Regions from separate parts of the Methylibium sp. T29 genome, predicted to be linked through region 1. Evidence: predicted binding sites of a transcription regulator. Region 1 holds the regulator's gene; the other holds the start of a gene.
The links. Region 1 encodes NrdR, which represses ribonucleotide reductase genes. Its sites were predicted from a motif close to CACNANATNTNGTG; they were not measured.
Positions count from the first base shown of each region.

Region 2: x551_RS05960 (ribonucleoside-diphosphate reductase subunit alpha) is a predicted target of NrdR. The motif match lies at 2,191-2,204, and genes of this name have one in related genera.

Region 1 covers NZ_AZND01000097.1:93-5,131, reverse strand. The annotation lists gene x551_RS23510 (prepilin-type N-terminal cleavage/methylation domain-containing protein) at 1-1, opposite strand, end outside; gene x551_RS12545 (PilX N-terminal domain-containing pilus assembly protein) at 8-1,312, opposite strand; gene x551_RS25845 (hypothetical protein) at 1,309-1,449, opposite strand; gene x551_RS12540 (hypothetical protein) at 1,425-1,991, opposite strand; gene x551_RS12535 (type IV pilin protein) at 1,998-2,408, opposite strand; gene x551_RS12530 (GspH/FimT family protein) at 2,430-2,960, opposite strand; gene nrdR (transcriptional regulator NrdR) at 3,096-3,539, opposite strand; gene glyA (serine hydroxymethyltransferase) at 3,589-4,839, opposite strand; ZMP/ZTP riboswitch at 4,902-5,019, opposite strand.
Region 2 covers NZ_AZND01000027.1:7,633-12,671, reverse strand. The annotation lists partial or broken gene x551_RS05970 (sigma-54 dependent transcriptional regulator) at 1-1,410, shown strand, start outside; gene ampD (1,6-anhydro-N-acetylmuramyl-L-alanine amidase AmpD) at 1,413-1,997, shown strand; gene x551_RS05960 (ribonucleoside-diphosphate reductase subunit alpha) at 2,484-5,039, shown strand, end outside.

The DNA.
Region 1 (5,039 bases):
TTGCGCTTCAGGGCAGCAAGTCGCAGGGCCGGGCGGGATCGCCGTCGGCACACCGACCGTCACGCCAGCTGCCGGGCACGCGCACCCACGGTCCGGCTGCGGACCGCAGCTGCCGCAGCACCGGCGAGTTGTAGGTGATACGGCCGTTGCTGCTGCCTGCGAGGTTGCCTCGTGCCACGAGCGCCCCTTGCAGATCGATGGCACCACCGGGGTCGAAGCTGCTTTCGGCTGCGTAGATCAGACCGTGGGCGGGGAAACCGCCATTGAAGCGCAGCGCCCCGCCGACCACCAGGAGCAGCGGCCGGTCCGCGCTGCCGACCGCAGCGCCGGGCCAGCCGGCGGCGTCGAGTTGCAGATCGCCATCGACGAAGAAGCTCGTGTCGCCCTCTGCGTAGGCCGTTCGCAGGGCGGTGCCGCAGGAGATGGCCGAGCACCCGGCGATGCGCCGGGTCGCAGGAGCCGCGGCGAACTGCGCAGGCGTGCTGCCGAACAGCGCGGAAAAGAAGGCCGCGCCCGACGCATCGGCTGATGCAAGCCGCGCCAAGGCCTCGTCGCGTTCGATCAGCGCGTTCTCGACCGGGCTGCCCGGCAACGTGCTCAGGAGCGGCGGCGTGCCGCCGAGCGTGATGGCGCCACCCGCATCGATCAGCAGGCCTTGCGTGGCGTAATCGGCGTTGAGCAATTGCCAACCGTCGAGGGCCACAAGGCCCCCGGTGGTGAGCGCGGCGGCCGGCATTGTCCGCAGGGTAGGGCGGAGCTTGAAGATGGCCTGCGTCGCCGCCGAGGCGTCGGCACGTGCGGCGTCGCTGCCCGGCACGCACTGCGAGCCGCGGCTCGAGCAGCCGCGGGCGGTGATTCGGATGGCCTCCGGATCGCCGATGATGGCTGCGAACTCGACGGTGAAGCTGGGGTCGTTGCGGGTCCACTCGGCCGAGCCGCCGGCGTCCGGGCAATGGCAGGTCAGACCGGTCGCGCCCAGGCTGCATCCGGGACGAACGGTGGTGACGGGCGCGATGGCGGCATCGGGTGAGGACTTCGGGACATAGCGTTCACGGAACGAGGTGGGCTGGTCCGCGGCCGGGAGGCAGTGCGCATCGACGCGGCGACCGTCGTTCAGCAGGGCTTGCGCCCACTCGAGACCGGCCTCGGCGGTCTCGGCAGCGATCGTGGAACGGTATTGATTGGCCGAACTCCGCTGCTCGAAGAGCAGGCTGCGGTTCGCAAAGGCGGCCAGGATGGTCATCGCCAGCAACAGGATCATCACGACGGCCAGCGCGGCGGCGCCTTGCTGGGGTGTGCGGCCGGTCTTCATGTGGTCGGGGCGGGACAGGACCCGATCGGCAGCGCATCGTTGCGAACGCGCACGGTCTGCCGGATCTCGCGCTGCACGGCGGCGTCGGTCGCGGAGCGCCCGCGCAACTCGATCACGTAGCTGCGCAGCGACAGCACGGGGCAGCCCGCCGTGCCGACCGCGCAGGCCGGCATGCAGAACTGGCCGAGCGGGACGACGCTGACCCGCGGGCTGATCGAAAATGCGTGATGCGCACGGTGCCGGGGTCGGTCATCGCCTGCCAGCTTCCTCCGTTCAGCGTCTGCAACGTGTCTCCGCCGAGTCGGAAGCCGGTGGCCTCCGCGGCATCGACGCTGTCGTTCTCGAGAGCGTCGCGAGAAAAGCTGTAGCGCACGACCGCCGCGGTCTCGGGACCGGCCGTCGTGACTTCCTCGTACGGGTTGGCCCCGCCGGCTGGCGCGTGCTGCCAGTAGCCGGCACGGCGCAGATCGCGCGTGATCAGATCAGCCGCGGCCCGCAGATCCTGGTGAACGCGCGCCTCGAGCAACAGGCGGCGGCTGTCGCGCAACTGGTCGACGAGCAGGGCGATGCTGCCGATGACAACGAAGAGCGCGACCGCGAAGCCGACGAGCAGTTCGACCAGCGACAGGCCGCGCTGGGACGCGAGATTTCTCCGCCGGGACATCCGTGCGTCGGCCATGCGGGCTCACCGGTTCCAGCAGACGCTTGCGAGCGCGGAGCCGGTCGATGCGTGGCGGGTGGTGCCGCCGCCCAGCGTGAGACTCAGGCTGGTGCAGGCCGTGTCGACCGCTTGCGCACCGACGGCACGGGCCGTGGCCGTGTAGCCGTCGACCGCGCCGTGGTCGATCGTGATCAGGTAGCGGCCGGACGCGGGCGACGACAGACCGAGCGCCGCGAGGGTGTCGGCGTACGTCGTGTGATTCGCGCGCCAGCGTTCCTGAGCCTGCTGTACCTGGGCCAGCGCGGCGATGGCCTCGATGCGGCGGGTCTTGAGCAACTGCGCCATGAAGCTGGGATAGGCGATCACCGCGAGGATGCCGACGACAAGCAGCACGATCACCAGTTCGACGAGGCTCAGACCGCGTGCGGCGGTCATGCCCGGGCGGGGCGCCATGGCTCAGCAGGCGCGGTAGCCGCCGAACTCGGCACGAGGGGAGCACGAGCGAACTCGGCCCATGATGTTCACCACGTGGTGCACCGCGCGGCCGTCCAGACCCGTGACGCGGATCGTCGCGGCCGGCGTGCTGGTGCCGTGCCGCGGGTCGTAGACGATGGAGCCCACGTTGGCCTGCACGCTGACGCGGCTACCGGCCGGCAGGGGCACCGCCTTGATCTGCTGCGCGTCGCCGCTGCAGGACGGACTGCCGTCGGGCTGGCAACGGCAGGCCGCCGCGGCACCCGAGTGCAGCAGGTAGCAGCTGCCACCGCCGGGCAACGCGGAGAAGCTGGCGCGCAGCGTCTGATTGCGGGCGACCGCTTCGGAGCGCAGGAACTGCAGGTCGGTGGCGAGCTCGGTGGCCACGCCTTCCGTGTGCCTTCGCTGCAGCAGATCCTGGAAGCCAGGGATCGCGAGGGTTGCAGCGATCGCCAGGATGGCGAGCGTGGCGCCCGTCTCGATGAAGGTGAATCCCCGTTGCGGCGTTCGCATGGCCTCTCCTGGACATCGTGGTGACGATGCAGGCGAATCTAGGCTTGCAGCCTGGGTGGCGCGTCGCCCCGTCGGGGGAAGCGGGGAGGGAAGCGCTGCCGCCGCTGCCTCAGAGGCTGTGACAGGCTCGGGGGTTCAAATGTCCTTGATGAGGCGGCTGAATTCGTCGACGCCCTCGAAGCTCCGGTACACCGACGCGAAGCGCACGTAAGCCACCTTGTCGAGCTTCTTCAGCTCGCGCATCACCATCTCGCCGATCTTCGCGGACGGCACCTCGTTGGCGGCGGTGGCGAGCATCTTCTCCTCGATGCGCCCGAGGGCGGCCTCGACCTGGTCGATGCTCACAGGCCGCTTGCGCAGCGCCAGCATCATCGACGCGCGGATCTTGCTGCGATCGAATTCGCTGCGGCTGCCATCCTTCTTCACGATCGCCGGCATTGCCAGCTCGGCGCGCTCGTAGGTCGTGAAGCGCTTGTCACAGGACGGGCAGCGACGCCGGCGACGGATCACGTCGCCTTCGTCGGACTCCCGGGTCTCGGCGACCTGGGTGTCCTCGTGGCCGCAGAAGGGGCAGCGCACTCAGCTCAGGCCGGAAGGCGAGGAGGGAGTCCGCGAGGCGCCGGCAGGCTCAACGGTAGACCGGGAACTCGCGCGTCAGCAGCGCCACCTTGGCGCGCACGTCGGCCAGGTTGCTCTCGTCGTGCGGTCGGTCGAGCACGTCGGCGATCAGGTGCGCGGTCCGGACCGCCTGTTCCACTCCGAAACCGCGCGTCGTCATCGCCGGGCTGCCCAGGCGGATGCCGCTGGTGACCATCGGCTTCTGCGGATCGTTCGGGATGCCGTTCTTGTTGCAGGTCATGTGCGCCTGGCCGAGGATGGCCTCCGCTTCCTTGCCGGTCAGGCCCTTGGGACGCAGGTCGACCAGCATCACGTGGCTCTCGGTGCGGCCCGACACGATGCGCAGGCCGCGCTCGGTCAGCGTGCGCGCCAGGGCGTCGGCGTTCTTCACCACCTGTTGCTGGTAGGCCTTGAACTCGGGCTGCAGCGCCTCCTTGAACGCCACCGCCTTGGCCGCGATCACGTGCATCAGCGGGCCACCCTGCAGGCCGGGGAAGATCGCGCTGTTGATCTTCTTCGCGATGTCCTCGTTGTTCGCCAGGATGATCCCGCCGCGCGGCCCGCGCAGGCTCTTGTGCGTGGTGGAGGTCACCACGTCGGCGAACGGCACCGGGTTCGGGTAGACGCCCGCGGCGATCAGGCCGGCGTAGTGCGCCATGTCGACCATGAAGTAGGCCCCCACGGCCTTGGCCACCTTGGCGAAGCGCTCGAAGTCGATGCGCAGCGCATAGGCCGACGCCCCGGCGATGATGAGCTTGGGCTTGTGCTCGTGGGCCAGCCGTTCCATCGCGTCGTAGTCGATCTCTTCCTTGGCGTCGAGGCCGTAGCTGACCACCTTGAACCACTTGCCGCTCATGTTGAGCGCCATGCCGTGCGTCAGGTGGCCGCCCTCGGCGAGGCTCATGCCCATGATGGTGTCGCCAGGCTGCAGCAGCGCGAAGAACGCGCCCTGGTTGGCCTGTGAGCCTGAGTTGGGCTGCACGTTGGCGAAGGCCGCACCGTACAGCTGCTTGAGCCGGTCGATCGCCAGTTGCTCCACCACGTCGACGTTCTCGCAGCCGCCGTAGTAGCGCTTGCCGGGGTAGCCTTCGGCGTACTTGTTGGTCAGCTGGGTGCCCTGCGCCGCCATCACGGCCGGGCTGGCGTAGTTCTCGGACGCGATGAGCTCGATGTGTTCTTCCTGGCGGCGGTTCTCTGCCTGGATGGCGGCCCAAAGCTCGGCGTCGACGTTCGCGACGGTGGATTGCTGGCGGTCGAACATGGTGGCGGTTCTCATCGATCAGGAAGACCCCAGTACAGCGCACCCGCGAGGCGGATGCAGCCGGGGGCTGCCCAGGCGCGCGGCGGAACGGGTCTGCAGCAGGCAGAACTTCCGGCAGCGCTTCCTGGTGGAGATCCACCTCGGGCCTCGGGGGCCGTATCGCCGGTTGCGCTGCCGCGGCAGTTTACCGGAGCCCTGCC
Region 2 (5,039 bases), on a different contig from region 1:
GCTGCATCGCCTGGAGGAAGCCGGGCGCCGCGAGAAGACCATCGTCATCACCGCCTACGGCTCGGCGGAAAGCGCCGTCGAGGCGCTGAAGGCCGGCGCCTACGACTACCTGACCAAGCCGGTCGACCTGAAACTGTTCCGCAGCGTCGTGGCGTCTGCCCTCGGTCGGGCCGCGGCCAGCGGTCCGACGGTGCAGCCCGATCAGTTGCCGTCCGAGTCCGGGGCGGCGAGGCCCTCGCGCGCCGGCGTTGCCGCACGCCCGGTGCCGACGATCGTGATCGGCCCGGCCGCTGCGGTGGTCCCTCCGGCCGGCGCGCTGGCGCGGATGGCCGGCAACTCGGCCCCGATGCAGCAGGTGCGTTCGCTGATCGAGAAGGTCTCGCGCAGCATGGCACCGGTGCTGGTGCATGGCGAGTCCGGCACCGGCAAGGAGCTGGTCGCACGGGCGATCCACGACAGCGGCGTGCGCCGGAGTCAGCCCTTCATTGCGGTGAACTGCGGGGCGATCCCTGAGCAGTTGCTGGAAGCCGAGTTCTTCGGCTACCGACGCGGTGCGTTCACGGGGGCGAACGAGGACCGCGACGGTTTCTTCCAGGCCGCGCGTGGCGGCACGCTGTTCCTCGACGAGATTGGTGATCTGCCGCTGTCGATGCAGAGCAAGCTGCTGCGCTCGATCCAGGAACGCTCGGTGCGGCCGGTGGGCGCGACGACGGAGACGGCGCTGGACGTTCGCATCGTCAGCGCGACACACAAGAACTTGGCGGCCGACGTGCAGGCGGGGCGCTTCCGCCAGGACCTGTACTACCGGCTCAACGTGATCCAGATCCGGGTGCCGCCGCTGCGCGAGCGGCTCGAGGATCTGCCGGCGATCTGCGAGCGCGTGTTGGAGCGCATCGCCGCCGACGCCGGAGTCAGTCCGCCGCCGCGGCTGACGCGTGACGCGCTCGCCTACTTGCTGCGCTACCCCTTCGGCGGCAACGTCCGCGAACTCGAGAACCTGCTGCACCGGGCCGTCGCGCTGTGCGATGGCGATGTGATCGATGTCGGCGACCTCGACCTGCCCGAGTCGGCGTTCAGCGACAGCGGGCGTGCCGAGCTGGCGGCGCTGCCAGCGGGTGTGCCGACGCCGAGCGCCGCCGAGTTCCCGGCGAGCGCGGCGCTGCCGACGCCGTTGCCGGACGATCTCGCCGCCTACCTCGACGGCGTCGAGCGCGACATCCTCGTGCGTGCGCTGGAGCGTTACCGCTTCAATCGCACTGCTGCAGGCGCCAGCTCGGTCTCTCGCTGCGGCAGATGCGCTATCGCATGGCGCGGCTGGGGGTCATGGTCGCCGAGCATGGCGTGGCCATCGGGCCGGGTGCCGACGACTCGGATGACGAACTGCCGCCCGCCGGATCGGGGCGGGCGTGAGCCTGCAGGGCACGCACTGGCAGGACGGTTGGTGGTCGGCTGCGCGCCGCGTCGATTCGCCCAACCATGGGCCGCGGCCAGAAGGCACCGAGGTCACGCTGGCGCTGATCCATTCGATCAGCCTGCCGCCTGGCAGCTATGGAGGCGACTCGATCGAGCGGCTGTTCACCAACACGCTCGACTGGGATGCTCACCCCTATTTCCAGCAGATCCGCGGCCTCGAGGTGTCATCGCATTTCGTCGTCCGGCGCGACGGCGAGCTGCTGCAGTTCGTGCCGACAGCGCGGCGGGCCTGGCATGCCGGCCGCTCGGCGTGGCGAGGCCGGGAGAACTGCAACGACTATTCGATCGGCATCGAGCTCGAAGGTCTGGAGGGCGAGCGCTTCGAGCCGTCGCAGTACGAGCGCCTCGCCGAGTTGCTGCACGCGCTCGCGCGGCAGCATCCGTTGCGCGACGTGGCCGGGCATGAGCACGTGGCTCCCGGGCGCAAGCTCGACCCCGGCGCCGGCTTCGAGTGGGTGCGCCTGCAGTCGCTGACAGAATGGCCGGATCGGTACTTTCCCAAGGGTGTGCTCGCCTCGCGCTGAAGGCGCGAAGCGAGCGCGTTTGGCGAAGGCAGGTTCCATGCGGCCTGGCGGCCGATTTTCGCGCTGGAGGCGCGTCACTCGTGGGCCGGGCCGTCGTGCGCAAGCACTGATGCGGCTTGTCTCCGAGGTGTGAGAAAGGTCGCCACGTTTCAAGTCGTGACACGCTACATATAGTGCTTGTAGAGGCGACGAGCGCTAGATATAGTGTGCCGATGCCTTCCCGTCCTGCCTGAGCCGAGCACGTCCGGGGTCGCTCTCGCGTGAACATCGACCTCGTGGCCGCCCCGTCCAGGCGGCGTTGTACAGCCCGGCGCTGCGTCTGCTCCGATCGTCCCGCTGTCACGATGGCGATCGGCAGTTCATGGCGCACCGTGTCCCGTGCACGCTGGTACCTCGAAGGCTGAACCCAGGCGATCACCCGCAGTCGAACCCCTTGCGCCGGCCCGTCGCAAACACCGTCATCTCATAAGAACCGAAAGGGACCTCATGCAATCCATCAGCTCCAGCGTTCCGGCCGCCGCTCTTGCCGGCGGCGCGCTCGCCGCCACCGCAGTTTCGCGGGCGGCTCCCGGCAGCTCGGCCTATGCCGGCTACCAGATCATCCGGCGCAACGGAGCGGTGGTGGCGTTCGAGCCGAACAAGATCGCCGTGGCCTTGATGAAGGCCTTCCTGGCCGTGCACGGCACGCAGGGTGCGGCCTCGGCCAGCGTCCGCGAGATGGTCGATGGTCTGACCGAATCGGTGGTGCGCGCGCTGCTGCGTTCACGTCCGGGCGGCGGCACCTTCCACATCGAGGACATCCAGGATGCGGTGGAACTCGGGCTGATGCGCGGCGGGCACCACGAGATCGCCCGCGCCTATGTGCTGTACCGCGAGCGCCGCGCTCAGGAGCGCGCCAAGCAGGGCGCTGCGCCGGTGGCGCCGGCCGTCGCGCTGCACGTGATCGATCGCGGCCAGCGCGTGCCGCTCGACACCGGCCGGTTGCAGGCCCTGGTGGAATCGGCCTGTGCCAATCTCGGCAGCGAGGTGCAGGCTGCGCCGATCCTCGCCGAGACCCAGCGCAACCTGTACGACGGCGTGCCGATCGACGAGGTCTACAAGGCCGCCATCCTGGCCGCCCGCACGCTGATCGAGAAGGACCCGGCCTACACGCGGGCGACTGCGCGGCTGCTGCTGCACACCATCCGCCGCGAAATCCTCGGCGGCGAGGTGCTCCACGAGGAAATGCAGCAGCGCTATGCCGACTACTTCCCGGGCTTCATCAAGCAGGGTGTCGAGGCCGAACTGCTCGACGAGCGGCTGATGCAGTACGACCTGCGCCGCCTGGGCGAGGCGCTCAAGGCCGACCGCGACCTGCAGTTCGACTACCTCGGCCTGCAGACGCTGTACGACCGCTACTTCCTGCACGTTCGCAAGGCGCGCATCGAATTGCCGCAGGCCTTCTTCATGCGCGTGGCCATGGGCCTGGCGCTGAACGAGGTCGACCGCGAGGCGCGGGCAATCGAGTTCTACGAGGTGCTGTCGAGCTTCGACTTCATGTCGAGCACGCCGACGCTGTTCAACAGCGGCACGCGCCGCTCGCAGCTGTCGAGCTGCTACCTCACGACCGTGGCCGACGACTTGGACGGCATCTACGAGGCGATCAAGGAGAACGCGTTGCTCTCCAAGTTCGCCGGTGGTCTGGGCAACGACTGGACACCGGTGCGTGCGCTCGGCAGCCACATCAAGGGCACCAACGGCGAGTCGCAGGGCGTCGTGCCATTCCTGAAGGTCGTCAACGACACCGCGGTGGCCGTCAACCAGGGCGGCAAGCGCAAGGGGGCGGTCTGTGCCTACCTGGAAACCTGGCACCTCGACATCGAGGAGTTCCTGGAGCTGCGCAAGAACACCGGCGACGACCGCCGTCGCACCCACGACATGAACACCGCGAACTGGATCCCCGATCTGTTCATGCGGCGCGTCATCGAAGGCGGCGACTGGACGCTGTTCTCGCCGTCCACCTGCCCGGACCTGCATGACAAGTTCGGCATCGCTTTCGAGCAGGCGTACACCGCCTACGAACAGAAGGCCGATCGAGGCGAGCTCAAGCTCTACAAGCGCGTGCCGGCCAAGGACCTGTGGCGCAAGATGCTGTCGATGCTGTTCGAGACCGGGCATCCGTGGATCACGTTCAAGGATGCCTGCAACGTCCGCTCGCCCCAGCAGCATGTCGGCGTGGTGCACTCTTCGAACCTGTGCACCGAGATCACGCTCAACACCAACGGCAGCGAGATCGCGGTCTGCAACCTCGGCTCGGTCAACCTCGCCCAGCACCTGATGCACGGCGCCGAGGGTCTGGAGATCGACCACGCCAAGCTGAGGAAGACGGTGTCGACGGCGATGCGCATGCTCGACAACGTGATCGACATCAACTACTACGCGGTCAAGAAGGCACGCGACTCCAATCTGCGCCACCGCCCGGTCGGCCTGGGCGTGATGGGCTTCCAGGACAGCCTCTACCAACTGCGCATTGCCTACGCTTCGCAGCAGGCGGTCGAGTACGCCGACCGTTCGATGGAGGCGGTGTGCTACCACGCCTATTGGGCCTCGACCGAACTGGCCGAGGAGCGCGGCCGCTATTCCAGCTACAAGGGTTCGCTGTGGGACCGCGGCATCCTGCCGATCGACAGCCTGGATCTGCTGGCCGAGCAGCGCGGCGGCTACGTCGACGTCGACCGTTCCACCTCGCTCGACTGGGACGCGCTGCGCGCGCGCATCCAGCAGCACGGCATGCGCAATTCCAACTGCGTGGCGATCGCTCCGACCGCGACCATCTCCAACATCATCGGCGTGGACGCGTCGATCGAGCCGTCGTTCAGCAACCTGTCGGTCAAGTCCAACCTGTCGGGCGAGTTCACGGTCATCAACGAGTACCTCGTGCGTGATCTGAAGAAGCTCGGTCTGTGGGACGACGTGATGGTGATGGACCTCAAGCACTTCGATGGTTCGCTGCGTCGCATCGACCGCGTGCCAGAGGAACTGAAGTCGCTTTACGCGACGGCC